DNA from 4 places in the Paenibacillus sp. FSL K6-1330 genome. Region 1 is predicted to be linked to each of the others. Evidence: riboswitches for the same ligand, from Rfam matches in the RefSeq annotation. Region 1 holds a riboswitch; each other region holds the start of a gene.
The links. A riboswitch is a leader RNA that binds a small molecule or an ion and turns the genes downstream of it on or off. The one in region 1 is predicted to bind thiamine pyrophosphate.
Positions count from the first base shown of each region.

Region 2: linked by a shared signal. The riboswitch ahead of NYE54_RS03255 (ABC transporter substrate-binding protein) and the one ahead of NYE54_RS28655 (ECF transporter S component) in region 1 are both predicted to bind thiamine pyrophosphate.
Region 3: linked by a shared signal. The riboswitch ahead of NYE54_RS22705 (YkoF family thiamine/hydroxymethylpyrimidine-binding protein) and the one ahead of NYE54_RS28655 (ECF transporter S component) in region 1 are both predicted to bind thiamine pyrophosphate.
Region 4: linked by a shared signal. The riboswitch ahead of tenA (thiaminase II) and the one ahead of NYE54_RS28655 (ECF transporter S component) in region 1 are both predicted to bind thiamine pyrophosphate.

Region 1 is NZ_CP150269.1:6,270,199-6,277,580, reverse strand. It holds gene NYE54_RS28665 (SDR family oxidoreductase) at 524-1,459, shown strand; gene asd (archaetidylserine decarboxylase) at 1,525-2,328, opposite strand; TPP riboswitch at 2,492-2,604, shown strand; gene NYE54_RS28655 (ECF transporter S component) at 2,696-3,325, shown strand; gene NYE54_RS28650 (ABC transporter ATP-binding protein) at 3,318-4,994, shown strand; gene NYE54_RS28645 (energy-coupling factor transporter transmembrane component T) at 4,991-5,797, shown strand; gene NYE54_RS28640 (TetR/AcrR family transcriptional regulator) at 6,042-6,611, shown strand; gene NYE54_RS28635 (multidrug efflux SMR transporter) at 6,616-6,975, shown strand; gene NYE54_RS28630 (transposase) at 7,298-7,382, opposite strand, start outside.
Region 2 is NZ_CP150269.1:739,358-746,739, reverse strand. It holds gene NYE54_RS03265 (GGDEF domain-containing protein) at 119-1,657, opposite strand; gene NYE54_RS03260 (VOC family protein) at 1,894-2,277, shown strand; TPP riboswitch at 2,449-2,560, shown strand; gene NYE54_RS03255 (ABC transporter substrate-binding protein) at 2,675-3,706, shown strand; gene NYE54_RS03250 (MTH1187 family thiamine-binding protein) at 3,798-4,091, shown strand; gene NYE54_RS03245 (ABC transporter permease) at 4,088-4,843, shown strand; gene NYE54_RS03240 (ABC transporter ATP-binding protein) at 4,898-5,731, shown strand; gene NYE54_RS03235 (TatD family hydrolase) at 5,811-6,626, shown strand; gene NYE54_RS03230 (aspartyl-phosphate phosphatase Spo0E family protein) at 6,659-6,835, opposite strand; gene NYE54_RS03225 (extracellular solute-binding protein) at 6,993-7,382, opposite strand, start outside.
Region 3 is NZ_CP150269.1:5,011,708-5,019,089, reverse strand. It holds gene NYE54_RS22720 (class I SAM-dependent methyltransferase) at 1-200, opposite strand, end outside; gene NYE54_RS22715 (nucleotidyltransferase domain-containing protein) at 348-1,046, shown strand; gene NYE54_RS22710 (sporulation protein YjcZ) at 1,164-1,262, shown strand; gene NYE54_RS22705 (YkoF family thiamine/hydroxymethylpyrimidine-binding protein) at 1,334-1,939, opposite strand; TPP riboswitch at 2,024-2,126, opposite strand; gene NYE54_RS22700 (nitroreductase family protein) at 2,309-2,911, opposite strand; gene NYE54_RS22695 (ABC transporter permease) at 3,438-4,391, shown strand; gene NYE54_RS22690 (iron chelate uptake ABC transporter family permease subunit) at 4,381-5,328, shown strand; gene NYE54_RS22685 (ABC transporter ATP-binding protein) at 5,325-6,083, shown strand; gene NYE54_RS22680 (siderophore ABC transporter substrate-binding protein) at 6,285-7,256, shown strand.
Region 4 is NZ_CP150269.1:1,451,801-1,459,182, forward strand. It holds gene NYE54_RS06380 (iron ABC transporter permease) at 1-874, opposite strand, end outside; gene NYE54_RS06385 (iron-siderophore ABC transporter substrate-binding protein) at 1,072-2,094, shown strand; TPP riboswitch at 3,319-3,422, shown strand; gene tenA (thiaminase II) at 3,565-4,251, shown strand; gene thiM (hydroxyethylthiazole kinase) at 4,303-5,145, shown strand; gene thiD (bifunctional hydroxymethylpyrimidine kinase/phosphomethylpyrimidine kinase) at 5,142-6,161, shown strand; gene thiE (thiamine phosphate synthase) at 6,158-6,814, shown strand; gene NYE54_RS06410 (hypothetical protein) at 6,919-7,382, opposite strand, start outside.

The sequences.
Region 1 (7,382 bases):
TACCTGATTGGTAGGAGGGGTTAATGGTTTCATAGCAAGCGATTTAGGGTAAAAAACGAGATACAGTTTTATTTTATGAAGGGGGGAGAGAGGAATGAGCCCAAGAAGACGGGTGCGTGGACGTTTCTTCAGTCGTGGTGGCTGCGCTATTTTCAGAAATCGCTTGCGCCGCATGAAGACAACGACTCAGGATCATCAGGATGTATGGTTTTAAATGAAACCTGGCCTACATACGGGTGACGTTGAATCCCGTTATCATATACGCTTTTCTCTGGATGAACGCAAAAGGGAGCTAAATGGCTCCCTTTTTTCGATATGTTTTTAGGGTCCCCGCAAAGTATTTGGAATAAGCATCGAAGCATAGGCTCCACTTTGTGGGGCTATTTAGTGGATACATATATCGATAGGGACTCTGTCTGATTACGTTGTAAAAGGATGCACATATGGATAGGGGCTCTGATTACGTTGCGAAATTTTGTTATATTAGGAGTAAGCATAAAGCGCTAAACGCAGGGTTAGAAAAATGGCCGGGCAGGCATTTCGAAAACGGAAGGGTGATGGGTGTGATGGAGAGAGTGGCATTGGCCGAGCAAGCGGTGATCCGGTGGTAACGGCAGGAGCAGGAAAGGTTGCGCTGATCACGGGCGCGTCGAGCGGGTTCGGACTGCACATCAGCTTGGAGCTGGCAAAAGCAGGTTATGACGTGGCAGCGGGTCTGCGCAGGCCGGAGGCGGCTGCAGAACTGTTGGCCCGAGCCGAACAAGCCGATGTTGCCAAGCGTATTCACGTATTTCAGCTGGATATCTGCATCGAGGGACAAGTCAAGGCCGCTGCCTTGGAGTTAGAGAAAAGGTATGGCCGCTTGGACGTGCTGGTGAACAACGCCGGGGAGGCGGTAGGCGGCATGGTGGAGGAAGTGCCGCTTAGCGGCTGGCGAAAGCAGATGGAGACGAATTTTTTCGGGACCGTATCGGTGACACAGCATATGCTGCCGCTGCTCCGGCGAACCGAAAAATCCAAAATCATTCTCATGAGCAGCATTAGCGGCGTGGTCGGATTTCCGGGTTATGGACCCTATGCGTCCTCCAAATTTGCGCTGGAAGGGTTTGGCGAAAGCCTGTCCATGGAAGTAATGCCCTTTGGCATTGATGTCGTGCTGATCCAGCCTGGTGCCTATGGTACGCCGATCTGGAACAAAAGCTTTGGGGAGCTTACGGTGAAGGAAGGATCACCCTACAGCGGTCTGCTGAAGGGCGTGCTGGACTATTCCGAGCGGACAGCCAGGGGAAGCGGGGATCCGCAGGAGGTAGCCAGGCTTGTGGCAAAAATTGCGTCCATGGCTAAGCCCAGGTTCCGCTATATGTTGCCCCGAGGCACGCGGGTGATCGCATGGATCAAGGGCGTACTGCCGGATCGGCTGTTTCAGCGGATCATTTATCGGATGCTGGGTCGGCGTTAATCATGCATGCAGCGAATGATTCATGGCCTTAACTTGTCATGCGATGTTTGGTAAGGTAAATGGAATCACCCTTTTCTGGATGGGGACGGGTGAAGCAAACCGAGCAGTTCTCCCATCTTCACCTTGGAGCCGGGTTCCAGATCACCGCGAGGGGTAAACGTGCCGTTCTCCGTCAAAAGTACAACTGTAGAGCCGAATTCAAAGTACGCGAGTTCATCGCCGATTTCGTATTTTTTCACGTTCTCGTCAGCATAACGGATGCTGCTTACGTTCATGGCTCCGACCTTCACGACGGCGACTTCGCCGAACTCATGCGCAATATAGGTAATGAGGCGCTCATTGCGGCTGAGCACATTCCGGATATGGGTCATCGCAAAATCGTTCACGGGGTAAACGCGTCCCTTCAAATGCTCGCTTTCCGCCTGAACACCGGTTACCGGGGAATGAATGCGATGATAGTCGGTCGGGCTTAAATACAATACAAATGCATAACCGTGGATGTAGTTTTCCATTCTCGGTGATTTCGCGAGCAGCTCGCTCAAGGTATAATCCTGTCCCTTAACGCTCAGAATGGTACCGGCGTTGACGACGCCCATTGCCGAAATTGTGGCATCGACTGGGCTTACCATGGCGTCGGCGGTGTCATCTATGGCGCGGAGGCCTATTTTTAACCGGCGGGAAAAGAACTCGTTCAGTGAGCGGTATTCGTTGATTTCTTTCTCCGCTTCGTGCGCCGGAATTTGATAAATTCGTATGAATGCAGGTATTAGATGACGGCTCAGCCGGCTGTGGGAACAATGCCCCATGATTCGGGACAGCCACTTGCGGGAAGACAGCTCAGTCATCAGACGCAGCAATTGTTTAGCCATGTCATTCTCCTTTGTACATAGGTGTCAGCAATAAACGTTGGTGGAAAAGCCAATCACTCTGATATTGACATAGAATGAGATGGAAATCAATAAATAGCCATTTTTGAAAAAAGGTTCTTGCTTATTCCGGAGTGAATGTGTATTTTAAAGTTAACATAAAACCGAATAGGAATACGGGGGCTTGAGTGAATCAGGCTGAGATTGCAGCTGCTATCCGCTGTTGACCGTTAATCTGAACTGGGTAATGCCAGCGTAGAGAATATCCGACCCTGCCTACATAGGGCCTATTTTTCCGTCTGCGCGTTTTTCCAGACGGTTTTTTGTTGTGTTTACACAAAAATAGAGGTGGAGAGGGGAATGTGTTGTTATGGGAACGTCTGTGCAAGAGAAGTTGGGGGTTCAGCCCCGAAAAGGACTGCGGTTAAGCGATATTTTGGTTACGGTACTGGTATCACTGGTGCTTGGCGTCATTTATCACTTCTGGGGTTCGGTTTACAATCTGTTAAAACCGCTGTTCTTTGAAGCGGATGAGTTGTTATACGGCATGTGGTTCGCTGCAGCCACGCTTGCTTACTTGTTGATCCGGAAGCCGGGAGTGGCCATTATCGCGGAAGTGGCGGCGGCCCACGTAGAAGTGCTGTTTGGCAGCGGCTGGGGATTGACCCTACTGCTGTATGGCGTCATTCAAGGACTGGGGGCTGAATTGGTATTCGCGGCGTTCCGTTATCGGAGCACCTCGGCGTGGACGCTGGCGATTGCCGGTGCCGGTGCAGCCATCGGCTCGATGATCATGGACTTCTATTACAGCTATACGGATGACCTGCAGACGTGGATGTTCCTCGCTAAATACGGTATGCGGGTACTTAGCGGCGCTGTCATTGCAGGCCTTCTTATGCTCCTGCTGGCTAAAGCGCTCGACCGTACGGGCGTGACATCCCTGCTCCGTCCTGCGTCGAAGAAGGATTACGAAGCACTGGATGATCCGCGCCATGTCTAATGCCACGGTTAGCCAGGTTCCGGCTCAGTCTGCTGAGATGCTTCCGGAACCGGCCGTGTATGTAGAGGGATTGCGTCTGAAGTATCCGGGCGAGGAGCGATTGATGTTCAAAGACCTCTCCTTCTCGGCTGTCCGCGGGGAGAAGGTGCTGCTGCTCGGTCCGAGCGGCTGTGGCAAATCCACGCTGCTGCAGGTGCTTAGCGGGATGATTCCCCGCGCGACGGAGGTGCCGATGAAATGCGAGGCCCAGCTGATTCCACGCTCTTGGGGTTATGTATTTCAAGATCCGGATACCCAGTTCTGTATGCCGTACGTGGATGAAGAGCTGGCTTTCGTACTGGAAAATCTAAGTGTCCCTCGTGACGAGATGAAGGATCGGATGCAAGCGGCCCTGCGCGAGGTGGGGCTTGATCTTGAGGAGCTCCATATGCCGATCGGGCATTTGTCCCAAGGCATGAAGCAGCGACTTGCGCTGGCATCGGCTCTGCTGCTGGAGCCGGAAGTGCTGTTGCTTGACGAGCCGTCTGCGCTGCTCGACCCGGAAGGCAGGGAGCAAATCTGGTCCGCGGTGAAGGCCGTTTCGGAAGGGCGTACGCTGATCATCGTGGAGCACCGGATTGAAGAAATGGCCCAATATGTGGATCGTGTCGTGCTGTTCAGCCCGGATGGGGTGATTCTGGGCGAAGGTCCCCCAGCAGCGATATTCGCTGAATATGAGCGGGAACTCCAAGCTTATGGAATCTGGTATCCCGGCGTATGGGAAGGTTACGCGCAGACCCGGGCGGGCAGAGAGTTATTCGCTCCGGTCGACGTGTTTGACGATGAGTCGGGTAATCTTGTACATGAGGCTGCTCCGACGTACGCTCAGCGAGGGGAGCCTGTCATTCAACTGGCGGATTTCAGAGGGTTCCGATGGGATAAACCTGTCATCACGCTCTCTTCGGCAGAGGTGTTTCCGGGACAATTCATTGCGGTGGTAGGGCCGAACGGAGCAGGCAAAAGCTCGCTGCTGTTAAGTTTGATGGGGCTGCTGCGCTCCGAAGGGACCTATGTGCTTTGCGGGGAAGAGGTCATTCAGGGCAAGCGCCGGAAGGTGCGAAAGAAGAGAGAGCAGCAGCTGCGCCAAATCGGATTCGTGTTTCAGAATCCGGAGCTTCAATTCCTGACGGAGCGCATCGGGGATGAGGTGGTTTACTCGCTGCTGGTGGATCATGTGCCGCCGGAGGAAGCGAAGGCGCAGGCCGACCGCTGTCTTGAACGCTTTGGACTGAAGGGCATGGAGGCTAGGCATCCGTACCAGCTGTCGACAGGCCAAAAGCGCCGCTTGAGCGTGGCTACGGCCATGGCAAGACAGCCGTCCGTCCTGCTCCTGGATGAGCCAACCTTCGGGCAGGATGCGCGGAATACGTTCGCGATTCTGGAGATGTGCGAGCAGCTGCGCCGCGCGGGAACCGCCATTCTCATGGTGACGCATGAAATGGAGATAGCGCAGCGGGTTGCCACGCATATATGGGAAATCCGGGAGGGACGGCTGACCTCGAGCATGCCTTCCCCGCGCTGCTCTGGCGGGATTGCATCCGAGCAGACGGCTAAGGGAGTGAAGGGCGCTGTCGTCCCACGGGGTATCTTAGCCGCGGCCGATCAACGCCTCACGGGGGTGAACGCATGAATATATGGAACCCCGTGCGGATCACTTGGCTGCACCGGGCGAATCCGGTGGTGAAGCTGGGACTGATCTGTGCGCTGTTTTTCATGACGGTGTTAACCCATGATCTTGATTTTGTTTTGTATCAGGCGCTTATCTTTATGGTCTGTCTGGTGGTGCTCAGCGGGGTGAAGCCGTGGAAAATGCTGTTGTTCTTTATTCCGTTTCTGCTTGCCTTCATATCGTCCGCCTCTTCCATGATGCTGTTCGGTAAGGGGGAGACGATCTGGTGGGAGTGGGGATTGTTCCGGGTATCGGAAGAAAGCTTCTACCGGGGGCTGCATTTGGGCTTTAAAGGAATTGCCTTTGCTTCGGAGGGACTGCTGCTCGTTACGACAACGTCCTCGGTGGATTTATTCTACAGCCTGATGCAGAAGCTGAGGCTGGCGCCCAAATATGCCTACAGCTTCATGGCTTCGATCCGGCTGCTGCCCATGGTGTGGGAGGAATATGTAATCCGCCGCCAAGCCTTGAAAGTGCGAGGAGTTCGCCCGATTCGCGGGATTCGCGGCATGGTGAATCGCGCAGGACTGTATGTGGTGCCGCTGCTGGCGCAGAGCATCCGCCGGGCCCATCGGGTAGCCGCTGCGATGGAGGCCAAGCAATTTGACGGAGACCGGGCGAAGGCCCGAACGTATTATTACCCGTCTCGTTATTCCCGCTACGATCTTCTGGTCGTCGGATTACTGACAGCTGCCGCGTTCTGCGCCTATGCTGCGGCCGGAAATTTTCCTTGGTTCGGCATTGGCGACGTGCGGTTTGATTAAAGGGTTGTTTTCTGGATAAGAGCCTGCTTACGGTATGTAAGCAGGCTCTTTTTTTATGAGATCAGATTAACTCCAGAGGGTCTAGCCTGCTAAGCGGCGGTCCGGCTCTTGAGAAAGTGCACGATCGCATTTTTCTTCACGTATATTTTATAGAAATCATGTCTGGATTTTATGCCGATGGAGGCGTTATAATACTAATGGTACCGGTAAAGTATTTTTAGTACCAGAAGGGGAGTTTGTTCACTTGCGCGAGCGAATATTGAATGAAACGATCCGCTTAATTCAGCGGCAGGGGTTTACTTTTACGGTTAGTGATCTGGCCCGCGGCCTTGCAATTAGTAAACGGACGATCTATGAGCACTTTTCATCCAAGGAAGAGATTGTCGAACATATCATCGACGGAATGATCCGGCATATTCAGCAGCGCGAACATGAAATTGCGGGGGATGAGGAGCTTACCGTTCTGGAGAAGATTCATCAGATTCTAATCTGTCTGCCGCAGGAGATGGAGAAGATGGATTTGGGAATGCTGCCGGATCTGAAGCGCTCGCTTTATGCGCAGTGGGAGAAGCTGGACACCTTTTTCAGAGAGGAATGGGGCATTGTTACTGAGCTGATGGAGCAGGGGATGGCCGAGGGAAGTATCAAACGAATTCATATGCCGCTGTTCATTGATCTGTATCTCGGCTCGCTCCATCAGATTTATGATTCGAGGGCAACGGTGAAGCATCAATTGCCGCTAGGGGAGTTGCTGCAGTCCGTCATGGACATCTTATTGTTCGGCATTGCCGCAGAGAAACGGGAGGAGTCTTGAGATTATGCATTGGTTATATTTAAGTTTGGCTATTCTATTTGAAGTGGCTGGGACACTGAACATGAAGCTGTCGGAGGGATTCAGCAAACCGCTGCCCAGCGTGCTGCTGGTGGTGTTCTATATTTGCAGCTTGAGCTTCCTGACGCTGAGCTTGAAGCAGATTGAAATATCCGTAGCTTACGCGATCTGGTCGGGACTTGGCATCATGATCATTACCGTCATCGGTTATATGTTCTTTGCGGAGCAGATTAATGGTCTGAAAATATTCTCGATCCTGCTGATCATCGCGGGGGTCGTTCTGCTGAATCTATCCGGCAGCGCACATGCGCAGGAACAATCAAAGACGCACCAGTCCGGTCACTAAGGGCGATAGAATGAACCGGAATCTGCGGAAGAGCCGTACTCATGCGTAGAATGGAAGAGGGACCGTGCGCGAACACGATCCCCGAGTACAGCGTACCGCCATAAGAGCGGCCTTACTATAGGAATTCGATCAGAAATAGACCGTGATCCTGACCAAGGGCGGTCTATTTCTTTTATGGAACGAAAGTATTAACACAAAGTCATTAGAAACTAATTAGGCTTTAGCCGGATGGAAGGAATCAGTCGAATGGAATATGTTACACGAAACCAGCATGGGTCATTTTGTTTTAGGTGTCGCACTTCATATTACAATCCGTCTTCCCTTATCGTTTGACGATCCGGTCAAAAAATGCCCGCATTCTAGAGCTTTTGGTCATGGAGGCCGACCATGCGCATTGGCATAAAACC
Region 2 (7,382 bases), 1.9 Mb from region 1:
GAAGTTATGACCTATTTTAAGAGAAATGCGCAAGATTCGTGCAATGATTGCATCAAATTCTACAAAAATCGACTTATATTGCTTTTAACAACCTGTTGTCGATACTATGGTCATACATTCATCTACTCACCTTTTGATCCAAAAGCTGCAGCAGCATCGTCCGCTCTACATCAAAATGCCAGGGGGCGTTCCGTTCCTTCGCCGCATACATCGCTGCATCCGCACGACCAATCAGCTCCTGGTCATTTCTGGCATGATCTGGATAAACCGCAATACCGATACTCGGCGTGGTTCGGACCTCATGCCCTTCCAGCTCGTACGGCTCACTAAGCATCGTCCAGATCTCCTCCGCCATCCAGATCAGCTCCTGATCATCACCGGCCGGATGGATCATGACTGTGAATTCGTCTCCTCCTAAACGGGAAACCAAAACTCCCTTGGATTCGAGTGATTGAAGCCGGTCTGCAACCTTTCGTATCAACAAATCGCCGGCACGGTGGCCGTATCGGTCATTGACTCGTTTGAAACGATTCATATCCATATACAGCAAGCCTACACGGGAACCTGTGCGGTCCGCCTCCTTCAGCGAACTTGACAGCCTTGCATTAAAATAACGACGATTATACAGCCCCGTAAGATCATCGCGATGTGCCAGGGATTCACTCTGCATCAGACTTTCATGCAGTCGGTCCAACAAGCGGTCGTTCTCGAACTGGATCAAAATCTGCCTGAACAAGATCAGGATAACGCACAGGGAAAGGCCGGTAAACAGTCCAGTCCACCCTCCAAAATGCTGCGCCATAAGGGCAAACATCCCGCCGAGCACGCTGTAGGGAAGCAGGTACCTTACGATCAGGTTTCCGGTTGAACGAGGCTCCCGCTCGCCAACAGATGGATTACGGGTTTCAGGAGCGGACTGTCCGCCTGCGAAACTAATGAAAAATACCGATAACGTATAGAGTGGATACAGGTAGGAGCGAACCTCGATATCCAAAAGATCAACGAGATAGATGTACAGAACATCTCCGGCAATAAATGTACTTCCGCCAAGACATAACAGGATGGCCGCCCATTTCCTTAACTGTCCGGTATTAAAATACAACACCAGTGTAAAAAAAATAAGTACCATTGCGCACAGTGGATACAGCATGTCCACCCAAAGGTTTCCCCATACTGCCTCATGGACCAGACCCTGAAGCTCAGGCTTGATGAAATATTCCCATCCTACCGTCATGACCGCTATGCCAACAATCAGGATATCCAGCATAAACCGCAGCCCCCGAAACGAACCCTGAACATGCCGGAATAAATAAATGAGAGAACTTGCGAACAGGATAAGTTCGAGCCCCCAGAACAAATGGGTTAGAACTGGCAGGAAAGCGTTCTCTTTTCCAAACCAGATATTGCATGCGTGGAGGGTTCGGGCCACTGCCTCCCCCATCAATCCGAGACTCACAATAAGCCAAAACCTGCGAAGATGAACCTCAAAACGCCGACGGATCCGCATTAAATAAACGGAAGCGGCTGCAGGAGAAATAATGACTAGTACACGCTGAAGCGATAAAGCATCAGGCATCCACAGAGCGATCATTATCTGAATGAATGCATATATTATGGCGAGTCGAATCCACAGATGATCTGCTGGAGTTGGACTCATAAGCATTCCTCCTCGGCCAAAAGGTACGCTGGTTCACTTTAAGTGTGTTAGGTCTTTTGAATTAACATATCTATTTCTCATGATACTTTTTGCCCACCCAAAAGTAAAGATGAGGAAATGAAAGAAAAATCATCTTATTAGTCTGTGCACAAACAACATAACACCCACTTGACGTATAGGAATTATATGATAATATTTCAGTCATATCTTATATGAATCGGAAGGGGTGTTGAACCATGTCACAGAAACGATTGGATCATGTTGGTATTGTTGTCCGGGACCTTGAAGCTACAATCGCCTTCTATACATCCGTAGTCGGACTTGAGCTGAAGGACCGCCTGACCCATACTAATGGCGTCATCCAGCTGGCGTTCCTAGGATTTAACGGCAGCAACGAGACGGAAGTCGAGCTTATTCAGGGATACAGCGACACGCTGCCTTCGGAAGGAACGGTACATCATTTTGCAGTCAGCACGGATAACATTGAAGAGGAATATGCCCGTGTGCAGGGACTTGACGTTCCTCACTTGGACGAGGAAATCGTGACGCTTCCGAACGGGTACCGCTATTTCTTCGTGCACGGTCCCGAAGGAGAATGGATTGAGTTCTTCCAGCGCTAATCTCTGCGTAGAAGCCGTATTCAAACACTTTACCTTGTGAAAGGTTCATAGCATCAATTAATTCTCCCATTGCATTAGTGTTCTAACAAAGACCTGTCACGTTCGCGCCTCTTCGAACTAGACAGGTCTGCTGTGTTAGGACTATAATAGCGGATGTAATGATCGAAACTTCATAAATACCGGGGGAGCTGGAATTTGGCCGGCTGAGAGTGTATCCGATATGATACTGACCCTTACACCTGATCTGGGTAATGCCAGCGTAGGAAGCCCATGTTTGCGGCAGCTATTTATTTGCCGTGGTATACACTTACGCCGTCATGCGTCCTGATATCATCAGGGCGTTTTTTTTGTGGAGTTGCGAGGTAATAGAAAGAGAACTTAAAGGAGAGAAGAAACGATGAAGAAGGGAAGATGGATTCCGCTGCTTCTCGCTTGCGTCCTGCTGATGGTTGCGTCCGGATGCGGTACAAGCGGAGAGAACAAGAAGACAGGCGCCGCAGGTGAGGACAGTCAGACTTCCGGGAAGCTCCGTGACGTACAGCTGATGCTCGATTGGTCTGCCAATACGAATCACACCGGCCTGTATGCAGCGAAGGAGCTTGGGTATTATGAGGAAGAAGGGCTTAATGTCCAGATCGTCCAGCCGGGAGCAGGCGGAACGGATACGCTGGTCGCATCCGGAAATGTGCCGTTTGGCATCAGCTATCAGGAAGGCGTAACGCTGGCCAGAACCCAAGGATTGCCGCTCGTTTCCATCGCAGCGATCATTCAGCATAATACATCCGGCTTTGCGGCTCCCAAGGATAAAGGCATCTTGAAGGCAGGCGATTTTGAAGGGAAATCCTATGGCGGCTGGGGTTCGCCTGTGGAGGAAGCGGTTATGAAGTCCATCATGGAGATCGATGGTGCCGATGTCAGCAAGGTGAATATGGTCAATATGGGCGATGCCGATTATTTTACGGCCGTCAAACGCGACATTGATTTCGCCTGGATTTTCTATGCTTGGACGGGTATTGAAGCCGAGCTTCGCAATGAGCCGCTTGACATGATTTATGTGAAGGACTACTCCAAGCAGCTTGATTATTACACACCGGTGATCGTAACGAACGAGAAGCAGATCCAGGAAGACCCTGAGCTTGTCAAAGCGTTCATGCGGGCGACTTCAAAAGGATACGACTATGCGATTCAACATCCCGAAGATGCGGCAGCCCTGCTGACGAAGGCTGTTCCCGACCTGGATGCCGAACTGGTTCTCGCCAGCCAGAAATGGCTGAGCCCCCGTTATCAGGATGATGCATCCCGCTGGGGCGAACAGAAAGCCGAAGTATGGTCGGGGTACGCAGACTGGATGTTTGAGCGCAAGCTGCTGGAGAAGGAGCTTGACGCTGACAGCGCATTTACCAATGAATTTTTACCGGAGAAGCCATAAGGTTATTTCTATATTAAAGAAGAGAGACGGCCTTTGCAGCAGGCCGCCTCTCTTCCATTACAATACAGCTTGCACGAAAGGATGAGTTTATATGGCGAATACTCTCTTGAGCATTCAAGTAATACCGAGAACGCCAAACGGGACCGACAGCATCCCTTATGTAGATGAAGCGATCAAGGTTATTCAGGAATCAGGCGTGAAATACGAGGTTCATGCACTCGAAACGACCATGGAAGGAGAGCTCTCCGAGCTGCTCAGGATCGTTGAGCGCATGCACGAGGCGCTGGTGAATGCGGGCAGTCCCAGCATCATATCCCAGGTCAAAATCGCGCATCATCCAAGCGGCATCAGCATGGATAAGCTGACTGAGAAATACCGTCCATGAGAAGCTGGTGGAGTTCTGTTTGGCCGCCCGTTGTGGCGGTTCTCTTCTTTTTGGTGGTATGGCAGGCGGCAGTATCCGTGTTCGACATTGAACCCTTTATTTTGCCTGCACCGACGGCCATCGGGCATGAGGCCGTTACTGGAGCTTCCGGTCTCTTCCAGCATACAGCGGCCACCCTGCAATTAACCCTGATCGGCTTTATAATCGGTACGGCAATCGGTCTAATCATCTCGCTGGCACTGCACATGGTGCCTTTTCTCAAAACCGCCCTTTATCCGCTTCTTATTCTTAGCCAAAATGTGCCGACAATCGCCCTAGCCCCGCTTCTCATGATTTGGTTCGGCTTCGGCATGCTGCCCAAGGTTATCGTGATTACGCTGGTCTGCTTCTTCCCTGTCGCTGTTGCGGCCCTGGATGGACTCGCACGTACCGACCGCACCATGATGAATTATATGCAGATGGCGGGGGCTACCTCGTGGCAAATTTTCACCAAGCTGGAGCTGCCGCATGCCCTTCCCTCCATCTTCTCCGGGATTCGAATTGCGGCCACCTATTCGGTGATGGGGGCGGTTATCGGGGAATGGATCGGCTCGGACCGGGGAATCGGCTACTACATGATGCTGCAAAAATCCGGCTACCGCACGGATCGGGTATTTGTTGCCATCCTGGTCATCGTCTTGCTCAGCCTGCTGATGGTGCTGCTGATCACCCTGCTGGAGAAGCGGCTCATCCGCTGGAATCGAAAAGGTTGAGCCCCTTGTGAATAGACATTTCGAATCTTATATGAAAAGAGGCCATTTATCGATATGACACCTCAAGTATCCCTGCCTGTGCAGGACGGGGCTTACCCGTCCACTGCGTCGGTCTCATCAGCACCTGCCCTCGAGGTTCGCAGCCTTCGGAAAACCTTCCGCGACCGGCGCAGCGAAGTGCATGTACTGGATGGCCTTTCGCTTCAGGTACAACCCGGGGAATTCGTCTCCTTGATCGGTCCTTCAGGCAGCGGAAAGAGCACACTCTTCCATATCATCGGGGGATTAACCGCTCCGGATACGGGTTCGGTCCTCATGGATGGTCAGGACGTGACCGGGGAAAAAGGCCGCATCGCCTATATGCCTCAACAGCCAGCCCTGTTCCCTTGGCGTACGGTGGAGGACAATGTGCTCCTTCCCGAGGAGCTGAGAGGCACCACGAAAGCCGCTGCCAGGGAACATGCCCGCAGCTGGATGGAACGGGCCGGCCTCACCGGCTTCGAGAAGGCGTATCCGCACACCCTTTCAGGCGGAATGCAGCAGCGGGCGGCTTTTCTGCGCGCACTAATGAGTCCCCAGGAAGTCATGTGCCTGGATGAACCGTTCAGCGCATTGGATGCGCTGACGCGCAGCGATATGCAGCGCTGGCTGCTCGATATCTGGGAGGATACGCGCCGTTCGGTGCTGATGATTACCCATCATATCGAGGAGGCACTGCTCCTTTCGGACAGCATCTATATCCTGTCAGCCCGGCCCGGAACCATCTTGAAACGGGTAGAAGTCCCTTTCTCCCGCCCGCGCCGGGAAAACATCCTGATGGATCCGTCCTTCATCGCATTAAAAACCGAAATTTCCGCCATCATGCGGGAAGAACAGCATAAGCGCTGACCGATTAAGGCCAGCGGAATACATACATCCATGATTAGCCAAGCGCTTCGTGGAAGCTTACAAGCGAGGTTATGTAACGATGAAATCATTCACGCAAAGTGAAGCCAATTTACCACTGTTGGACACTCATATTCATCTGGACAGCTATTCGTTATCCGATCAACAAGCGATTCTCGCGGATATCCGTCATCATGAGGTTCAATCCGTTATCTCCGTCTCCATGCATCTGGCTTCCTGCAAGCGAAACCTGGAGCTGGCCAGGCAGTACGGACCGATGGTGCGGCCGGCTTTCGGTTATCATCCGGAGCAGCACCTCCCTTCCACGAACGAAACCGAAGAGCTGCTGGATTGGATGGCAGAGCATGCCGATGAGATGGTCGCCGTAGGAGAGGTGGGTCTCCCCTATTACGCCAGGCTGGAGGCTGAATCGAAGGGCCGACCTTGGGATAACCGCCCTTACGCCTATCTATTGGAGCAATTTATAGCATTTGCTAAAAAGCATCATAAACCGGTGATTCTGCACGCTGTATATGAAGATGCGGATATCGCATGTGATTTGCTCGAAAAATACGGCGTCACTCGTGCCCATTTCCATTGGTTCAAGGGCTCCCGTGACACCTTGCAGCGGATGGCCGGTAACGGATACTATATTTCCTTCACGCCTGACATCCTCTATGAGGAAGAAATTCGGGATATGGCATGTAGGTATCCGGATCATCTCGTCATGACCGAAACCGATGGTCCTTGGCCGTTCGAAGGTCCGTTCACCGGACAGATGACCCATCCTCGGATGACGGCTGCTGTGGCTGCGGCATGGGCGGAGCTTCAGGGGCTGTCCATATCCGAGGCTCGCAGGATTTTTTATGAGAACGCCGCGAGACTTTACGATCTATAAAAAGAATCTTCATTCAGCTTTAAGTCGGTTGTTTACGCAATCGGCTTGTTTTCTTTAAGAAATCGGTTATATTGATTAATCAACTCATCAAGCACGATCGATTGACCGAGGACTTTAGGATGATTAAAATCACGATACCGCTGCTTCATCTTATGAAGCTTATGCCGTTCTTGCTCGATATTAAACTTTATGCCTTCCTTCGTTTCCATGACTTTATATCCTCCCCTCATGTAATATTTTATGCTTTAATGTAAAATTATAGGATGTTTAATATTAGACATCAGAAATATAACATGGAGGAGCTATTCCTGTTATTCACGCCAAAAAACCACAATGCAAGTTGCAGCATTGTGGTATTGGATTCCATTATTTAACGTACTTCTCCTGATACGCCTTTGACATCTCGTCTGTAATTTCCTTCATCTTCGGATCACTCTTGATCGTTTCGATCAGTTTATCGTACGATTCAACCGGTTCTTTGCCCGTGATGACCATGACCCGCATATCCTCCACCTTCTTGGAAATCTCGGGATAGTATTTGTTATAGGCTTCCGAATACAGCTCTCCTGAAGGATTCGGAACCTTGACCGTCTTGCGCTCTGTGACAATCTCTACGTTTCGCTCATAAACTTCATCCGGCATCCCTACCGCGCTGATGGCCATATCGTCGCTGACGAGGTGAATCATATTGTTTAAGTTGCCGTCACCCGTCTTATCCACGGCGGCCTGCGGCGTTGCAACCTTCTTCCCGTTCTC
Region 3 (7,382 bases), 1.3 Mb from region 1:
TTTTCGTTCAAGTCAATGGCCGTTACTTGATACCCCATCTCCGAGAGATGGCATGCAGTTCTGCCCGTTCCACACCCGACCTCCAAAATGCGGCTGCCCGGTTGAATGGGATAATTCTTCAGCATTCGGAGGGTTGCCTCGAATCCTCCCGGGTGGGCACTGCCCATACCTAATTTGGAGAGCATATGAATATAGTTCATCTCATCTATCCCTTCTTCCTTGTCATCAACATGAGGGTAATCGTTTATTTATTTACCATATGATTCAGGTACGTTTAGGGTTTTAGCTGAATTAGATATTTTGAGCCCTTTTTTCGGGAGGATCAGAATCATACTGGAGGAAACGTCATGAGGATGGAACCGGTAGAGGCAGCGGAACGCATCATACAATACGATTATCCCGACTGTTTGCTTGCTGTGCTTGGCGGCAGCGCGAGCAGAGGTGAATATAACGAACAATCCGATTTGGACATCATAGTCATTGAACGGGATGGTCATGATTTCAGCAGGAAGACGATAGAGGCACATGGGTGGATCGCGGAAATATTTATATTGTCTTTATCCTCCTATCGCGAATATTTCGATGAGGGAGTGATCGCGGCGAATCCTTCATTGCAGCGGATGGTCGTAGAAGGGACGGTGCTGCACGCGCTGCCTGAGGGAGAAGAGGTGCAGGCGGAAGCTCGAAGCGACTTGAATTACGGACCCATGCCCTTGATGCTAACCGACATTAACGAATACCGTTATATGCTAACCGAGTACCTGCTGGATTTGCAGAGTCCCCGAAGGGATGCCGAAAAGTGGTTTACGGTGCACAAAATAGCGGCGATTCTCTGTGATTTTGTACTTAGGGTGAACCGGGAGTGGACGGGTGAAGGGAAAACGCTGTTCCGTCTGTTCAACCGCTATGACTCGATCTTGGGAGAACGATTGGAAGCAGCGCTCACGGCGATGTATCGCCAGGATGATCCTTCAGTTCTTATGGCATTCACCGAGGAAATGCTCCATCCGTACGGAGGCAAGCTTCTCATTGGTTATGACGAATAGAATTTCCTTGCCAATATAAAAAGAGGGGTACATTAGCCGTGACACTAGCACGAGACGGGAAATACTATAATAGTGTGATTACATCACGTCATTCTTTAAATCCAGGAGGGGATCTTCATGAGCGGAGTATATGGCGGCGGTGGATGGAACAATTCAGTAGGAATTATTTTGGTTCTCTTTATCCTGCTCGTAATTATCTTGAGTGCTTGGGTTTAAACCGTCAAGATTCTTGGCAGTAGTGACAGGAAGCCCGGCGCTTGCCGGGCTTTTGTCTGCCTCAATAAAGCTCAATTCGATGCGGCTTTGACCGAAGGGCTGTGTGCGGACACAACCGCAGTCATGACCAAATGGCTGCTGTCAGATTGAATCGCATGTAAAAAAGCCTCTTCAAGGGATCCAAACACCTGGGCCAGAGACCCATCCAATCGGCTGGCGTAATGAACGCTTCCGGCGAATGTCCCGGCTGCCTTCGTACGATTAACTTCACCGTAGATGACATCCATGTAGTCATCGGTACCCATGGGGTATAGAGCGAATTGGCAAGCAGTCTCAATATCGGCATGTTCCCCGATGTCGTTGTTTAAGAGAGTCGAATCCTCGGTCATATATACATCGGCGTCCGTATCTCCGGGGCAACCGATGGAATAAGTACCATTAAAAACGGTATGCACGCCACTCGCTGCAGCATAGGCGAATATCGCCCTTGTAACATCAAAGACATGCTCTGCACGTCCACGAATACAGGTGCTCACATCATCTGTCTGAATCCATACCTTCCCCGTATCTACGGAATGTAGTGCGCCCATGATGACCTCCACAAACCGGTCCGTCATGGGAAATACCGAGAACCGGCACCCAACGATCCGACTGGTTCCGCATACAAGCTCATTCATTGTTATTTCCTCCCCATGATATAAGTCCACGCAAAAAAACCGCACCCCGTGAAGAAAGTGCAGTTATGCCTACGAAAAGAAATAAACATAAATGCTACACTTCCCCACGCTAGTATGACCTAGATCGGGTGTTAAGGGTTAACGGCAAACCGCCGTCTCTCAGCACATGGCACCCCTAGTACAGCCAACATTCTATGTAGTTGGTTATCGCAAGTTTGCCCGGAGCTTCTGTTATCTTAGAAGTTCGAGGGTTCTTACTTGACTAATTGTATCGCTTAGTGATCGGTTTTTCAATCTTTGCCCATTATAAAAGGACCGCCTATCCAAGTTGCGGGAACTTAGGGAGGCGGCCTTTTTTCATCTATTTAATTAGTTGTATACTTTTACGCGATCTTCAAGCGGTGCAAATTCTTTTTCGCCTGGTTCAGCAACCGGCTTACCGAAAGGCATTTGAGCAAGCAGCTTCCAGCTTTCCGGGATGTTCCATTCGGATTTTACTTTTTCGTCGATCAGCGGGTTGTAGTGCTGCAGGGATGCGCCCAGACCTTCTGCTTCAAGGGATGTCCATACTACAAATTGCAGCATGCCGTTGGATTGGTTGGACCAAATCGGGAAGTTGTCGGCATAAGCGGCAAAGTTCTGTTGCAGCCCGGCAATGACGTTGTTGTCCTCGAAGAACAATACCGTACCGTAACCAGCGCGGAATGCGCCCATTTTGTCGGCAGTGGATTTGAATGCTTCTTCATCGCCAACGACTTCTTTCAGGATGCCTTCCGTGATGTTCCACAGTTTATCATGCTGTTCGCCAAGCAATACAACGACGCGTGCACTTTGAGAGTTGAAAGAAGACGGGGTATACTTAACCGCTTCGTTTACGATTTCCTGAATACGCTCGTCCGAGATAACGGATTCTTTGCTAATCCCGTAATAAGAACGGCGACTTTTGAGTGCAGTTGAAAAATCTTTAGACATTGAAAAAAAACCTCCTGGTGTAATCGAATTTGCATTCGCCTGATAAGAAGATGTCCTTTACTTCAAGCAAATATGCATGTTGCTTATTTAGCAATATTTTTAATTATCATTCCATATTAACTTACGTTTAGTTAGGAATAATATTTATGTTAGTATATTAATATAACTTAGAGTAATTGTCAACGACTTTTGATTAAATATAATTTCCCTTATATATTAAATATGAATTGAATCCGTTTGGCTTTTTGAGAAGCTTCATTATATGGAGGTTTAAACGAAAGGAGTGCTTCCTACCTGAGGATATTAGCTATGTCTTCTCGAAACTTCATATTATGAACAATTCATGAACAAAATATACAAGTATGAACAAATTAATTGATTTTGATTCTCAATTACCCTTGTCGAGCCAGAATGAGGATGATATAATGCATATCAGAGCGCGATTGATAATCAATCTCAATGAGAATGGCGTTGAAAATTGCGAGATCCCGGATATTTTAGAGACATACGCATAGAAGGAAGAGCCATGAAGATTAGATACTTATTTGCAGCCGTTGTGGTACTCTCGATAATCTCATTATTTATTGGAGTTAAAGATATCTCGCCACTGCAACTGTTCTCGATGACAGAACAACAACAGCATATTATGCTTGTAAGCCGGATTCCTAGGCTTGTCAGTCTTATATTGGCGGGTGTCAGCATGAGTATCTGCGGATTGATCATGCAGCAGCTCAGCCGCAATAAGTTCGTATCGCCGACCACGGCAGGTACGATGGACTCTGCCAGACTGGGGATTTTGGTAGCCATGCTCGTCTTCACGACAAGCGGTCCGCTTATCAAAATGCTCGTGGCATTTGTATTCGCTCTGGTAGGAACCTTTATCTTCATGAAGATACTGGATCGGATTAAGTTTAAGGATGCGATCTTCATCCCGCTCGTAGGGCTGATGTTTGGTAATATCGTGAGTTCGATAGCCACCTTCTTTGCATACAAATATGATCTTATTCAGAATATGTCCGCATGGCTTCAGGGTGATTTTTCCATGATCATGAAGGGCCAGTATGAAATGCTCTATATTAGTATCCCGCTTTTGATTCTGGCGTATCTGTTCGCCAACAAGTTTACGGTGGCCGGAATGGGAGAGGAGTTTGCAACCAACCTGGGTCTTCACTACCGGAGAGTTGTGAATCTGGGATTGGTCATCGTGGCGCTGGTTACGGCATCTGTCGTGCTGACGGTCGGCGTGATTCCGTTTCTTGGTCTGATCATACCTAATATTGTCAGTTTGTACTTAGGAGACCACTTGAAAAAAAGCCTTTCGCATACCGCGCTGCTGGGGGCCGGGTTCGTACTGTTCTGTGACATCCTGGGCCGGATCATTATTTATCCCTATGAAATTCCGATTAGTCTAACCGTGGGCGTACTCGGAAGCGGTATATTCATTTTCTTACTGATGAGGAGAAAGGCTTATGACTTATAAAGCCAAACTCGGCCTGTTGGCCGCAGCGGCAATCATCCTGGTGGCAGTCTTTCTGTTCATTGATCTTGGCGGCAATTGGGATTACGCGCTTCCAAGAAGAATCAAGAAGGTGCTTGCCATCATTCTGACCGGCGGAGCGATCGCTCTGTCTACCACGGTGTTTCAAACGGTCACGAATAACCGGATACTGACGCCAAGCGTTATGGGATTAGATTCCTTATATGTACTGATCCAGACCACCGTCATCTTCGTCTTCGGATCCTTCACGCTGTACAAACTGGGCAGCAATGTTAACTTTCTGATCAACGTCGGCGGGATGATCCTATTCGCCGGAGTCTTATATAAGATTCTGTTCAAAAGGGAAGGAAACAACATTTACTTCCTGCTGCTGATCGGCATGATTTTTGGAACCCTGTTCTCGAGCATGTCTTCTTTTATGGAAGTGTTGATTGACCCGAACGAGTTCCAGTTTGTGGCCGACAAAATGTTTGCCAGCTTTAACAATGTGAAGACCGAGCTTCTGGTCCTGTCCGTCATTGTCGTTGTGCTGACCTTGCTGTACTTTGCCCGATTTGCCAAGTACCTGAACGTGCTGGCGCTTGGCCGTGAGCAGGCGATCAACCTCGGCGTGAATTATGATTATGTTGTGAAGCGGCTTCTGATTGTGGTTGCCGTTCTGATCTCGGTGGCTACCGCTTTGGTAGGGCCGATCACATTCCTCGGGCTCCTGGTTGTCAATGTTGCGTACGAAGTTATGAAGACGTACAGGCATTCATATTTAATTGCAGCATCCATACTGATTAGCATTATTGCACTGGTCGGCGGTCAATTGGTTGTAGAACGGGTGTTTACGTTCTCTACAACGCTCAGCGTCATCATCAATTTCATCGGCGGTGTCTACTTCATATACCTGCTACTAAAGGAGAGTAAAGCATGATCCAGGTTACGAACGTATCGAAAGTGTATGGCGGCAAAAAAGTCGTTGATAACGTGTCGGTTACGATCCCGAAAGGTCAAATCACTTCCTTTATCGGCCCGAATGGTGCCGGCAAGAGTACCTTGCTGTCCATGATTAGCAGATTAACAGGCAAGGACAGCGGACAAATTACGGTGGACGGTAAAGAGGTTAGCCAATGGAAGAGCGGCGATCTGGCGAAGAAGGTTTCCATCCTGAAACAATCCAACCATATCAGCCTCCGTCTGACGGTGCGTGAGCTTGTATCCTTCGGTCGTTTTCCTTACTCTCAGGGCAGATTGAACGCGGAAGATGAGAAATACGTAGATGAGGCGATCTCTTATATGGAGCTTGGGGATATGCAGCATAAATATCTTCATCAGCTCAGCGGCGGTCAGACCCAGCGTGCCTACATTGCAATGGTTATCGCCCAGAATACAGAGTATATCCTGCTGGATGAGCCTCTGAACAATCTGGACATGAAGCACTCCGTACAGATTATGAAGATTCTCAGAAAGCTTGTCGCTGATCTGAACAAGACGATTGTCATCGTGATTCATGACATCAACTTCGCTTCCTTCTATTCGGATTACATCGTGGCATTGAAGGATGGAGCCATTGAAAGCGAAGGGAAGACCGAGAACATCATTCAGAGCAATGTGCTCCGCGGAATCTATGACATGGACATTGAGATCGAAGAGATTAATGACAATCGGGTATGCGTCTACTACGGCTAAGCGGCATGGTAGTAGAGAGTAGAGGATAAGGATTCTGGGGGAACAGAAGCACGGAATCCTTAATCATAGACAAGGACAGGGCTGCCTTGGATACAGGACGGCATGGTTTAGTCTGTTCATATTAAATTACATATTCAACCATAAGTTCAAATATATGTTGGATTGTTAAAGCTTTTAAATATAAAAATGGGGTGTGAAATAATGAAAAAATGGTTAGCTTTATTTATGGTAGCAATGTTCACGCTTGTACTCGCGGCTTGTGGTCAAGACGATAAAACAAGCGGCACGGGTGGAGGAGATGCAGCTGGAGATACACCGGCTGCAACCGAAGAAATCACGATTACCCATCAACTGGGCGATACACTTGTTAAGAAGAATCCTTCCCGCGTCGTTGTTTTCGATTTTGGTATTCTGGACTCTGTCGATAAACTGGGCGTTGAGGTTCTGGGCGTACCCCAAGCGAATGTCCCGGCCTACCTGTCCAAATTCGAAGACAAGAAATATGAGAATGTGGGCAGCTTGAAAGAGCCGGACTTCGAGAAAATCAACAGCATTAAACCAGATCTGATCATCATTTCCGGCAGACAGCAAGATGCGTATGATGAACTCAGCAAAATTGCCCCAACCATCTTCCTGGGTGTGGATACAAGCAAATACATGGAATCCTTTAAAGCAAACATGAACACGCTGGGTCAAATCTTTGGTAAAGAAGCAGAAGTTGAAAAAGAGCTTGCTACAATTGACGAGAACATCAAAGCTTTGAATGAGAAAGCTACAGCAACCGGCAAGAAGGCATTGATCATCCTGGCTAACGAAGGCAAAATCAGTGCATACGGACCAGGTTCCCGCTTCGGCATTCTGCATGATGTGTTCGGTTTCGGAGCTGTAGATCCTAACATCGAAGTCAGCACACATGGTAAAGACATTTCGAATGAGTACATCGTTGAGATGAACCCGGATTATCTCTTTGTTGTCGATCGCGGTGCAGCGGTTGCCACAGGCGAAGGGGATTCAGGCGCTAAAGCGGTCGTTGAGAACGAGCTTGTGAATACAACGAACGCGGCGAAAGAGGGTAATATCGTTTACTTGAATCCGGATTTCTGGTATCTTTCCGGTGGCGGCCTGACGTCCGTATCCGAAATGATCACGGAAGTAGACGCAGCGATTAAATAAGATAGTGAAGTCGTGATGAACATAGAAAACACTGGAGCTTTCACATGAGCTCCGGTGTTTTATTTTTTTGCATTAGGGTAAGTGGGTAACGGATAATAAGAAGGACGAATCGTGACCTAGAAGATG
Region 4 (7,382 bases), 2.6 Mb from region 1:
CGAGATCGGCCGTCACCAGCAGAAGTGCACCGAGCACCGCGCTGTAAGGCAGAATCCAGCGATAATCATTTCCTATTAAATGCCGAACGATATGCGGGATGATAATCCCGACGAATGCGATGGGGCCCGCAGCGGCAACGGAACCTCCGGCCAGCAAAATAACAGCCGCTGCCGCTAACAACTTAATGAGGGCTGTTTTTTGCCCGAGGCTCTGGGCGATGTCATCACCCATGGAGAGGGCGTTCAGATGGCGGCCCAGCAGGAGTGCAACCAGCATGCCAACGGTCATATACGGCCACACGGCTGCAAGTTGGTTCAAATCGCGTCCGGCTACCGAGCCGACAAGCCATACCAGCACCTGATCGAACATTTTGCCGTCAGAGAGCATGAATCCCTGCGTTAAGGAATGGAAGAAGGCGGCTATGGAGGCACCCGCGAGGGTGATTTTTACTGGCGTCATGCCGTCCCTGCCGATGCTGCCTAGGAAAAACACGATACCGCCGCTTACCGCGGCTCCGATCAGCGCGACCCAGGTAAGAGATTGGAGTCCACTTATACCCAGCCAACCCGCTGACATAATAATGAAGAAGGCTGCACCGGAGTTCACGCCCAGCGTGCTGGGTGATGCAATCGGATTGCGCGTGATGACCTGCATGAGGGCACCCGCAACAGCTAGGCTTGCTCCTACAGCAAGTGCAATGAGCGCCCGGGGCAGTCTTGCTGTGAGAATGATCAGATGCTCGTTGCTCCCGTTGAAGTGAGTGAACGATTCCAATACCTGATGAAGAGGTACGTTTGTTACTCCGAAGGCGATGCTGCCCATGACGGCAGCAGCCAGCGCCAATAGCGATATGAATAGTCCGAATACGCGCATATATGCTCACTTTCTTAAGTCCATGAATAATTAAGTTCATATGAATTTTAGGTGAAGGGACCCCATCTGTCAATGAGCTTGATAATCATTCTCATAAATATCTTGATATTTTTCAGGAAACCCTTTATAGTTTTGAATCAGTGATTGATAATGATTTTCAAGTAGAAGGATATGATACAAGGGGGATTTAGATAGGAATGGGAAAAGGAATGGCAAATAAACCAACGAGAGGCCTCAAGTTTAGCTTGCTGGCTCTCATTATGATCGTGATTCTTGCCGGTTGTGGAGCAAGCCCAGCGAAAGAAAATACAAACAATACCGGCGACGATACGACGAATAATGCAAGTGGTAACAATGGTAGCGCAGCAAGCGAATCCTATGAAGTTACACATGCGATGGGTACGGAAACAATCAAGGGAACCCCTCAAAAAGTGGTGGTTCTCACGAACGAAGGAACCGAGGCGCTTCTCGCATTGGGCGTGAAGCCAGTAGGCGCTGTTAGATCCTGGACAGGTGACCCATGGTATCCACATATTAAAGACCAGATGGAAGGCGTTACCGTTGTCGGGGAAGAGAGCCAGCCGAACATCGAACTGATCGCGGGCCTGCAGCCGGACCTGATTATCGGCAACAAGATGCGTCAGGAGAAAGTATACGAGCAATTGAAGGCGATCGCGCCGACCGTTTTTGCCGAGGATCTTCGCGGCGAGTGGCAGAATAATTTTGAACTGTATGCCAAGGCGCTGAACAAGGTATCCGAAGGTGAGGAGCTATTGGCTGCATACGACAAGCGGATTCAGGATTTCAAAGAGAAGGCCGGAAGTAAGCTGGACGAGACCGTTTCCGTGGTCCGTTTCATGGCTGGCAAGACGCGCGTGTACCATACCAATACGTTCTCGGGCGTCATTTTCGATAAAATCGGCATCGCCCGCAACGACATGACCAAGAACGCCAAAGACGATTTCGTTGACGAGATCACGAAGGAACGTTTGCCTGAGGCAGATGCCGACAGACTCTTCTACTTCACTTATGAAACCGGGGATGGCGGCGCCAACCAAACCGAGCAGGAATGGATCAACGATCCATTATGGAAAAACCTGAACGTCGTCAAGAACGGCCAAGCCCACAAAGTGGATGATGCAATCTGGAATACAGCAGGCGGCATCCTGGCGGCCAATCTGATGATTGACCAGTTGCAGGAGTTTTACGGCATTCAGTAATGAATGAAGACGAATGCTACAGGGTAGTATTATCGAATAGCAGATGATGCAAGGAAAAAGCTAAAAAAGGAGGCATCCCAAAAGATCTCAGATCTTGAGGGACGCCTCCTTTTTTAGCATCACAGCATCGCCAGTACTGCCGCTATAAGGCATGCCACACCGTACGCCAGCACAGCTTAACTAAGCCCCCTAATTCGTGCCGCTGCCCCTGACTGTTATCGGACTCCAGATCCCTTATTTCTCAAATTGCCCCCGATTTTTAAATCTAACGGACACAGAATCCCTTATTACCGCAATAATCTGCCTATTTGCTATCATTTTCTATGAATAACGTACCTAGTGTCCGATAACTCTCAAAAATTACGCCTATTAAGCCAAATAACGTATCCTCAGTCCGTTACGCTCAAGGAGTAGCACGAAGTCCAGTAGATCATCAGTAGCCAAGACCAGCAAGTAGCACCAAGATCAGCAGTAGCACCAATACCAGTAGTAGAACCGAGCCAGCAGCAGCACCAATACCAGCAGTAACACCAAGATCAGTAGTAGCCAAGACCAGCAAGTAGCACCAAGCCAGCAGGTAGCAACAAGATCAATAGTAGCACTTAGACCAGCAGTAGCGATAAGACCACCTGTCAACGGACTCCAGGTCCCTTATTTCTCAAATTGCCCTCGATTTTTAAATCTAACGGACACAGGATCCCTTATTACCACAATTACCGGCCCATTTGCTATCATATTCTATGAATAGCGTACCTGGTGTCCGATAACTATCAAAAATCACACCTACTCAGCCAAATAACGTATCCTCAGTCCGTTACGCTCGAGGAGTAGCACCAAGTCCAGCAATAGTAACAAGACCGGCAGTAAGCACCAATACCAGCAGCAGCCTCAGCTATACACGCTGTGTTACCCCGGAATCTACCTCTAAACCATAGCTACTCTGAGTTCCCGCCGGCCCCTACATCGATTATAATCCCAGCCATCCATGCATACCCCTAGACACCCAACGCTTATGTACTCATTATGTTGGGGAATACATGACAGCCGAGCGTCAGTGTTCCCGTAACAAGTTTCGGCCGCCGGCGTTTTTGCGAATGACCTCCGCCACCGTACATCATCCTAATCCCCACTCATGGGAAAGCTTCGAGCGTGGGGCTCCGCCCACGAACAGTTAACATTTGACAGCATCCATAAACCTATGTACAGTATTAGACAAAAGAATAGGAAGTCCACTAGGGGAGCCGTTGGCGGCTGAGACAAGAGCGTATCTTGGACCCTTTGAACCTGATCTAGTTCGTACTAGCGTAGGAAAGTGGAGCCTTCGTATATGAGGTCTCGGTGCGCTTTTTTGGCGCACCCGGGCTTGTTGACGAAGCCGCTCCAGTTTTCGGGGGCGGCTTTTTAGCGTTGTCTGGAAAGTCGTGACTTACGGACTTCCTGCTCTTCAATAAGTTGGAGGTGGGGACAAAAATGAGTTTCACGCATGAGCTCCGTCAGCAGGCGGAAGGAATTTTTCAAGCAATCTTTGATCATCCCTTTGTAAAAGGCATTGCCGAGGGGAACCTGGCGCGAGAACAGCTGATTCACTATGTGAAGCAGGATTTTGAGTATTTGAATGCCTACATGCGGATTTACGGAATTGCCATATCCAAATCGACCAGCAGGGAAGAGATCGCGGCCTTTAACGAACAGATTTCATTCATCTTGCACAGCGAGGTGCACCCGCATCAGAATTTGTGCGCAGCCGCCGGGGTGACCTACGAAGAGCTTCAAGGGTATCCGCTGGCTCCGTCCGCGCATCATTATATCCGTCATATGCTGACGGTGGCGCATGAGGGCAGTCTGGGCGAGATTATGGCCGTATTGCTGCCTTGCCCATGGACGTATCTGGAGATTGGCCGCAAGCTGCTGGATGAAGTGAAGCCGGATGCATCCCATCCGTTCTATGACTGGATTTATTTCTACGGCAACCGTGGGGAAAACGCGACAGCCAAGTTCTGCAACCGTGTCGATGAATGGGCAGAGCGCGCGACGGCAGCCGAGCGGGAACGGATGAAGGAGCATTTCATGCTGAGCTGCCAGCTGGAGTATATGTTCTGGGATATGGCATATAAGCAGGAGGAATGGCCGGTGCCGCTGCAGGCTGCGGTGCTATAAGGAGTCATAATAAGCACATAAATTCCAATATAGATAAGAGAGGCGATTCATATGCATGCATGGGAAAAAGAGGTTTCGGCGCTTTTAACGAAGGTACAGCAGACGAGCCCCCTCGTTCACAATATGACGAACGTGGTGGTTACGAATTTTACGGCTAACGGCTTGTACGCGCTGGGCGCGTCGCCGGTCATGGCTTACGCGCCGGAGGAAGTGGCGGATATGGCCGCCATAGCGGGCGCGCTCGTGCTGAACATCGGCACGCTGAACCGCGAGCTGGTGGATGCGATGATTCTCGCCGGGCAATCGGCGAATGCGCACGGTGTGCCGGTTCTGCTGGATCCGGTCGGTGCGGGAGCGACCTGTTTTCGGACGGAGTCGGCATTGCGGATTCTGAGTGAGGTGAAGGTCTCGCTCGTGCGCGGAAACGCGGCTGAAGTCGCTCATCTTGTCGGGGAGGCCCGCGAGATTAAGGGCGTAGACGCTGGTAATAGCGCAGGCAGTCATCATGCTGAGCTGGCTGTGCGGGCTGCCCGCGAATTAGGCACAATCGTGGCCATTACCGGTGAAGAGGACGTGATTACCGATGGAACAGAGGTACGCATCATTACCGGAGGGGATGCACTGCTCACGAAGGTCACCGGCGCAGGGTGCCTGCTGACCTCGGTGCTGGGTGCCTTTGCCGCAGCGGAAGCAAACCTGCTGCTTGCAGGTACGGCGGGTCTGGCCTTCTACGGGGCCGCGGCGGCGAGAGCTGCGGAATGCACGGCGGACCAAGGACCGGGAAGCTTCCAGATCGCTTTTCTAGATGAGCTGGCAAAACTTCATCCAGGCTCGTTGGCGGGATATGCCGCTGTCCGGGAAGCGGGAACGGCTGCCGCCGGTGGCGCACGATGAGCAAGACTCGCGTGCCCCGGGCACTGACGATTGCCGGCTCCGACAGCGGCGGCGGCGCCGGCATTCAGGCCGATCTGAAAACCTTCCAGGAGCTCGGCGTATATGGCATGTCGGCGATTACGGCGATCACGGTGCAGAATACCTTGGGGGTTCATGGCGTATATCCGCTGCCTTCCGAAGCAGCCGCGGAGCAGATTGAAGCGGTAGGATCGGACCTCGGAGTAGATGCATTGAAGACAGGCATGCTGTTCAATGCAGAGATCATTCGCCTGGTGGCTGACCGGATTCGGGCATTTGGCTGGGAGAAGGTCGTTGTCGATCCCGTGATGATCGCCAAGGGCGGAGCGGAGCTGCTGCAAAGCGAAGCAGTGCAGGCTTTAAGAGAAGACTTGCTGCCGCTAGCCTTGATCGTCATCCCCAATATACCGGAGGCCGAAGTATTGGCGGGGATGCGTATCCGCACGATCGAAGATCGGAAGGAAGCGGCGAGACGTATTCATGATCTGGGGCCCAAGATCGTTGTGATCAAAGGCGGCCATGACGAGGGAATGCCGGGCGTCGCCGGTGAAGGTTCGGATCACCAAAGAGACAGAGGAGCAGATATAGCGGCGGGTACGCAGCAGGAAGAGTTGCCTTGGTCCGAATCAACGAATGACCAAACGAGAACTGCCAACCCTCTCGGGGAGTTAAGTGAGGGACGCTCTCCTAGTATCAAGACCGACGACAGATTCGGTAATGCCGAAAGTCCTCCGGTCATGGACCTCGTATACGATGGCACTGCCTTCTCCGAACTATACGGCAAAAGAATTCATACCGTTCATACGCATGGTACCGGCTGTACTTTCTCTGCCGCCATCACTGCAGGCCTGGCCAAAGGCTTGAGTGCATTCGATGCGATTCAGAGCGGGCGCTTATTCATCCAGGCCGCCATTGAGGACGGCTTAAACCTGGGGCAGGGACACGGCCCCACGAATCATTGGGCGTATCGTCGCCGCCGTCAGGAGGTGCTGCGATGACGGGGAGAGTGACACCCGAGATGATGAGGCAGCATCTACGGATGTACCTCGTACTCGGCAGCGTGAACTGTATCGAAGAGCCAAGCCGGATTGTGCAGGAAGCACTGGCTGGCGGCGCAACCATGGTCCAGTTCCGCGAGAAGGGACATGGCTCGCTTGTTGGCGAGCCGGTGATCCAGTTGGCTCGCCGGATTCAGGATCAGTGCCGCCAAGCGGGCGTACCCTTTATCGTCAATGACGATGTGGAGCTGGCGCTGAAGCTGAACGCCGATGGCGTGCACATCGGTCAGGACGACGAATCTGCGGCTTCCGTCCGCCAGCGGATCGGCAACCGGATTCTCGGTGTCTCCGCCCATACCGTGGAGGAAGCCAGGCGAGCGATCCTCCACGGCGCCGATTATCTTGGCATCGGGCCGATCTATCCGACCCGCTCGAAGGATGATGCCAAGACTGCGCAAGGCCCAGCAATTCTCCATGAGCTTCGCGAAGCTGGAATCCACCTGCCGATCGTTGGGATTGGCGGGATTACCGTGGAGCGCGTGGAGGAAGTGATTGGAGCGGGTGCGGATGGCGTCGCGGTGATATCCGCCGTGACGGGAGCGGAGTCGATACGGGAGGCTGTGGAGGCTATTGTAGATAAGAGCTTCAGGTAGTGGATGTTTTTCATGTGAAAGGATGTTAACAATTAATAGAACTTACTATAAAAAAAGAGTGTCGAAATTTTTCGACACTCTTTACAACTATAGGGTAAATTTTATCAGTTTAAGTGTTCTGCTTTTCCTTCTACATACCATTGTTTTGATCCATTTGAGTTCTTCGTTTTCATGTTAATAACAATATAAGAGCCATCATACTTCTGCCAAAACTGCTTGGCTTCCGTTAACTCGGAGTTTATTAGAATAGCAGGCATGTAATCCCCTACTTCTAGGTTTGCTCTTCTTTCTTCGCCATAAAATGCATCAATAAAAGACGATTTCTCTTCTGATTTGAATTTTGAGTATAATTTATCTTCAATCTCGATGGAGCTTATCATATTCCATTCGCTTAAGTCTTGTTGTGTTGTCAATGTCACGGATTTAATTGAATGATGTAGGATCGTTTCTTTCCCTAAATTCCATGAAGAAACAAGTTTGTTTTCTACGTTTTTAATATATTGTTGTTCTTCTTGATTTTCTGTATTAAAAGAGAAGATGTTTGTTAATGAGTCACTCGCATAAACAC